Regions from separate parts of the Lacticaseibacillus pantheris DSM 15945 genome, predicted to be linked through region 2. Evidence: a T-box and tRNA genes for the amino acid it is inferred to sense, from the RefSeq annotation. Region 2 holds a T-box; the other holds one or more tRNA genes.
The links. A T-box is a leader RNA that pairs with one kind of tRNA and senses whether it is charged. The one in region 2 lies ahead of leuS (leucine--tRNA ligase), so its partner is inferred to be a tRNA-Leu.

Region 1 (3,105 bases), on a different contig from region 2:
CGCTCCTGATGGCGACGATGCGGAACCCTGAATTGTTAATGCTGGACGAACACACGGCGGCGCTGGACCCACACACGAGTGCCGCGGTGATGGAGCTGACCGAGCAGATTGTGGCGGACAACCACCTAACCTGCTTGATGGTCACCCACCAAATGGATGACGCCCTGAATTACGGCAACCGCCTGATTGTGGTTGATGCGGGCCATATCGTGGCGGATTATAGTGGTGAAGAGAAGCAAGGTCTCTCACGTGCGGACTTGCTACAATACTTTGCCTAACGCAAGCAAAGGCGGCGAGCATGACCCCGGGTGGGGGTGCCCGCCGCCTTTGTGTGTAGTACAATTGGTGGCATTATTAATGAATGGGGGTACCGATGGTGGATACCAACGAATTACAAAGTTTAGTCGAAGAGGTGAGCGCACGCGACTTTGGCCGTCCGTTTACGGATCAGGCGGTGTTTAACGGCCGTTTGCGCACCACTGGTGGGCGGTTTTTCCCACGGGATATGCACCTGGAATTTAATACCCGCATGTTCGCGGCAGTTGACCAGACGACGCGGGTGGGTATTATTCGGCATGAGTTGACCCACTACCACCTGTACCGGGAGCACCGCGGCTTTAAGCATGGTGACCGTGACTTTCGGATCATGCTGCAGCAGGTGAGTGGTCTGCGTTACGCACCGTCATTGACGCCGCGGACCCCCACGGCCACTTTGCTGTATCGCTGTACCCGTTGCGGGACCGAGTACCCACGGCGGCGGCACATCAATACAGACAGGTACGTATGCAGCCGTTGCCGGGGGCGGTTGGCCCTAGTCGGTTAGTGGTTGTTGGAGCGTGGTGTATTGCGGCTTGTAACCTAGCTGGTGGTAAAGTGCGGTGGCAGCGTCGTTTTGGGCGGCGACGTTGAGTTGTATGAAATCAAGCGACTGGTCACGGGCCCACTGGCGAACGGCCGTGAGCAGTTCGGTTGCGACCCCCTGGCGGCGAACGGACGGTGCAACGTAAATGTCGACGAGGTAGGCAAAACGGTGGGGGATGATGCCGGGCCCCTTACCGGTAGTAGCGGTGGTGACGGTGGCAAAGGCGTCGTCGGGCGCATGGCCGTGGACAAAGGCGGTGGCGGAGTCGCCGACGATGTACTGTGCTACAGCCTGGAGGTCGGGTTGATCAAGCGGCTGAAACATGGTGGGGTTGAGTTGGGCGAGCTCGCCGATAAGTTGTTGGTGTAGGCGGGCGATTCCGGGGGCGTCGGTGAGGGTAGCGGTGCGAATGGACATGGAGGGTCACTCCTTAGTGTGATTTAAACTTTGTTTGAGAAAAACGATGGTGAGATTGGCATTTTTCCGTTGACATCGTTCCTGGTTCACGGCATAATAGTTCTTGTGCTTATGAGCACAGCATAGCAGAAATGCGGGCGTGGCGGAATTGGTAGACGCGCAAGATTAAGGATCTTGTGGCTTTCGGGCCATGGAAGTTCGAGTCTTCTCGCCCGCACTCGTTGGGACACCAGGGATGGTGTTCTTTTTTTATCGACAATTGGGTACGCAAGAGTAAACCGGCGTGCTCCATACGGCAATTGGACGTGAATTGTGTGTAGTTAGGACAGATAAAATGATGCCATAATGGGTGACGAAGCAACCTACTGATTGAATGCTTGACAGGGGTAACCTTTACGGCAATAAGGTTACTGAATTATTGTTAGCTGGTAGGTGGTTTAGGCGGTAATCCACTATGTTGGTCGTGTTGGGCTGGTGGTGGAGGTTGAGCGGGTGGTGACCGCGACGGCTGCAGGCCCGTAGTTCCGTTATGAGCGAAGCGAATTACGGAATCAAATTGGGTAGACCGAGGTGGTTTTGCTCGGGCTACCCAATTCGCGGTAGCCCGGTACGGGCGAGAGCGTGAGGCCAGCAGCACCGGTCGCGGTCACCACCCGCTCAACCGTAGCCGCCAGCCCAGCACGACCAGCACCCAGCCACCCTTGCGTTAGTGTAAAATGATGGTATTGAATAACAAGGAGGTCCCACCCCATGCGTCAACGTCGAAGCTCAGCTTACCGCCTCAGCATTATGTCACTGCTGGTGGCGCTGATTATATTGCAGTCATCATTACCCATGGTCGGTTACATTTCATTGGGCGGCATTTCAATCACCACGTTGCACCTGACCGTGATCACTGGCGCCGTGGTACTTGGTACTGGTTACGGTACGGCCTTGGGCGCCGTCTGGGGTCTGTCCAGTTTCATTATGGCGTTTGTGCGCCCATCAGACGTGCTGACGATACTGTTGTTCCGCAATCCCATCATTGCGTTCGTGCCGCGAATTTTAGCGGGGTTAGTGGCAGGGCTGCTGTTCAACCAGCTACTGCCAAAGGTGCGGACGGGACTCGGCGGCAGTATTAAGATGTCGCTGGCGGGTATCTGCGCCGCTTTGACCAACACACTCCTAGTGGTCGGTTTTACCTGGATCTTTTATGCCAGCAAAGCCGCGACAATGATCGGGCACGGCGCGAACACCAGCAACTTTGGGTTCGTCATGCTCGTCATGTTGGGTGTGAATGCCGTGGCTGAGGTCATCATGGCCGGCGTGGTCACGCCCATACTGGGGCAGGCACTAATTCGTTTTCGACGCCGGTAATGTGGTAACATCAAAGTAGTGTTGGCGTCGCGCTGGCGGCGCCTTTATTTTGCGTAACGTGGATTAGTTAGAGGGGGAGACAACTATGCGTATTGGCCTACGAACCGTTAAAACAGCGGTAGGTGCCGCGGTGGCTATGTTCATCGTTCAGGCGCTGGGAATTGCCAACTGGTGGGTTGCCGGGGTGCTCACCGTTCTGGCGGTGCGGGGCACAACGCGGGTTAGCTTCCGCTTGGCTTTGCACCGGATTATTGCCGCCATTGTGGCCGGAGCCATGGCGTCCGTCTTCTACCTGTTGGTCGGGTTCAACCCCTGGGCTTACGGACTGTGCTTACTGTTCTTTTTCCCAGTCATGGTGGCATTACGGATGACCGAGGGCATTGTGGAAGGAGCAATTGTTGCTACGGTCATTCTGACAAACGGGTTGGTCAACCGGACCCAGTTGACTGGTTTATTAATCATCGTTTTGG
Region 2 (3,105 bases):
TCCACGAACTGGCGGACAAAGTAGTGGTGCCCTTGCGGCACGTGTTGTTCGATGCCCTGCACGTGGTGTACATTGCGTGTGCCGTAGTCGTGTTGTTATCGTTAGCAGCTAACTTGCTTGGTCGTCAGGCGCGTCGACAATAGCATCCTGGCTGCCGCGGATGGTAATCCAACGCACTATTTCCCGGGCAATAATTGCACAGGCGATACCTTCTAGGGCTCCGGCCAGCACGTCGCTGGCAAAGTGGACGTGGAGGTAGACGCGGCTCCACATAATCGTGGCTGCGTAGATAACGCCCAGGATAACCACCAGCGTGCGGGGCAATGGGCGTCGGTGCCAGTGCCATATATAGATAATAATTACGGTGACCAGTGCCGCGCTGGCGCTGGCGTGGCCGCTGGGGAAACTCCAGCCGCTGGCGTGGGTGAGTGCGTGCAAAGTGGGGTCGGCCACAAACGGACGCGGCCGTTCAATTACTGCTTTGAACAGCCGGTTGATGATGGCCGTGCTGAGCACCGCGCCCGCCACCGTTGCGGCCCAGGATGGCCGGCGACGCCACATGATCCAGAGTGATACGACAATAGCGGTGATGGTCATATTGACCGGTTCACCAAAGTTGGTGATGAAGCGGGCCCATGAGGTGCGCGCGGGTGTGACGGCGCCAGCGGCGTGTAGCCCCCATGTATCGAATTGGTGAATCAAAGGTTGACTAGTGGTGATAGCAACTGCCAGTATTAGTACCAGCGTAATCATGATGGTGGCCAGAAGCCAACGTTGAATGCGCATATTAACCCCTCTTTAGTGAAAGAAATATTGTTAGTTTAGCATAGTCTCCGTTTAGTGCTTGCTTGCTGGGGGTGATTTTGCTATTCTTAACTCAATACTAAACGCAGGGAAGATTATTAGCGTGTGGGTCTCGTCCAGAAAGACGGCGGTTGTTGGAAGCCGTTCGGGTCCCCCACGTGAACTGACTTCCTCGGTTGTCGACCTGAACAATGTCAGTAGGGTTGACCGGGCTGCCGTTATCCAGACAAGCGCCGGGAGGTTCCCGGAACTTAGGTGGTACCGCGGCTCGGAGTCGTCCTAACTTGTTAGGGCGGCTTTTTGCGTTCAGTGGCACAAAACATACAGGGGGCACAAACAATATGGCAGCATTTGACCATGCAGCAATCGAAAAAAAGTGGCAGAAGTATTGGCGTGAACACGACACGTTCAAAACGGGGAAGGATCCGCAAAAGCCGAAGTATTACGTCCTCGACATGTTTCCTTACCCATCAGGCCAAGGTTTGCACGTTGGCCATCCTGAGGGTTACACCGCCACGGATATCGTTGCCCGCATGAAGCGGATGCAAGGATTTAACGTTTTGCACCCCATGGGTTGGGATGCCTTTGGCTTACCCGCAGAACAATACGCCCTGAAGACTGGTAACCCGCCGAAGGAATTTACCGCCAAGAACATCGCTAACTTCAAGCGGCAAATCCAGAGCCTCGGTTTCTCCTACGACTGGGACCGTGAAATCAACACGACCGACCCGTCGTACTACAAGTGGACGCAGTGGATTTTTGAACAGATGTACAAGCGTGGTCTGGCCTACGAGGCGGAAGTCCCGGTTAACTGGAGTCCGGATCTCGGGACCGTGGTTGCAAACGAAGAAGTGATTGACGGAAAAACTGAGCGGGGTGGTTTCCCGGTTGAACGGAAGCCTATGCGCCAGTGGATGCTGAAGATTACTGCCTACGCGGACAAGTTGCTGGATGGCCTGGATGATTTGGACTGGCCAGAATCCATCAAGCAAATGCAGCGTAATTGGATCGGCCGTTCGGTTGGTGCCAGCGTTAACTTTAAGGTTGACGGTACTGACCAGTCCTTTGAAGTGTTCACGACCCGTCCAGATACCTTGTTTGGTGCTACCTACGCGGTACTGGCTCCGGAAAAGGAGCTGGTGCAGGCCATCACGACACCTGAACAGAAGGACGCAGTGGACGCCTACATCAAGGAGGCCGCTGGGAAGTCCGACCTGGACCGTACCGACCTAAACAAGGACAAGACCGGTGTATTTACGGGCGCTTACGCTGTGAACCCCGTTAACGGTGCCAAGTTACCAATTTGGATTGGGGACTACGTACTGGCTAGCTACGGGACCGGGGCCATCATGGCGGTACCTGCCCATGACGACCGTGACTGGGCCTTTGCCAAGAAGTTTGACCTACCAATTATGCCCGTAATTGAGGGCGGCGATGTTGACAAAGCTGCCTACACCAAGGATGGCGCGCACATTAACAGTGGTTTCCTGGACGGCATGAATAAGGCTGACGCCATTGACGCCATGGTCGACTGGTTGACCGAACACCAGGTGGGGGCCAAGAAGGTTAACTACAAGCTGCGCGACTGGGTGTTCTCCCGTCAGCGTTACTGGGGTGAGCCGATTCCCGTTATCCACTGGGAGGACGGGGAGACAACTTTGGTACCCGAAGACCAGCTGCCGCTCATGCTGCCAGAGGACGCTAACATTGAACCAACCGGCTCGACTGATGGCCCACTGGCCAACCTAGAAGACTGGGTTAACGTGGTTGATGAAAATGGTCGTAAAGGTAAGCGGGAAACCAACACCATGCCGCAGTGGGCAGGGTCGTCATGGTACTTCCTCCGTTACATTGATCCGCGCAACGGCCGGATGCTGGCCGATCCCGACAAGATGAAGTACTGGATGAACGTTGACCTGTACATCGGTGGGGCGGAACACGCGGTTCTGCACCTGTTGTACGCGCGGTTCTGGAACCAGTTCCTGTACGACATTGGCGTGGTGCCAACGAAGGAACCATTCCAAAAGTTGTTCAACCAGGGGATGATTTTGGGTGACAACCACGAAAAGATGAGTAAGTCCAAGGGCAACGTGGTTAATCCGGACGACGTGGTGAGCGAGTACGGGGCTGACACTTTGCGTCTGTACGAAATGTTCATGGGACCGCTGGATGCCGGGATTGCTTGGAGTACTGAGGGCCTTGCCGGTTCCCACAAGTTCCTGGAACGCGTTTACCGTACCTTTGTTGACGAAAACGGTAAGATGCGCGACCACATTACGACGATTAATGACGGTAGTTTGA

Region 1: it has a tRNA-Leu gene. The T-box ahead of leuS (leucine--tRNA ligase) is inferred to sense a tRNA for this amino acid. The anticodon was not compared.

Annotation. Positions count from the first base shown of each region.
Region 1 is NZ_BCVS01000001.1:26,622-29,726, reverse strand. Features, by position in the region: gene LPA02S_RS00155 (ABC transporter ATP-binding protein) at 1-278, shown strand, start outside; gene LPA02S_RS00150 (SprT family protein) at 374-823, shown strand; gene LPA02S_RS00145 (GNAT family N-acetyltransferase) at 812-1,279, opposite strand; tRNA gene LPA02S_RS00140 (tRNA-Leu) at 1,413-1,496, shown strand; gene LPA02S_RS00130 (ECF transporter S component) at 2,030-2,635, shown strand; gene LPA02S_RS00125 (aromatic acid exporter family protein) at 2,721-3,105, shown strand, end outside.
Region 2 is NZ_BCVS01000068.1:4,716-7,820, reverse strand. Features, by position in the region: gene LPA02S_RS07925 (MDR family MFS transporter) at 1-143, shown strand, start outside; gene LPA02S_RS07920 (phosphatase PAP2 family protein) at 109-786, opposite strand; T-box leader at 884-1,089, shown strand; gene leuS (leucine--tRNA ligase) at 1,146-3,105, shown strand, end outside.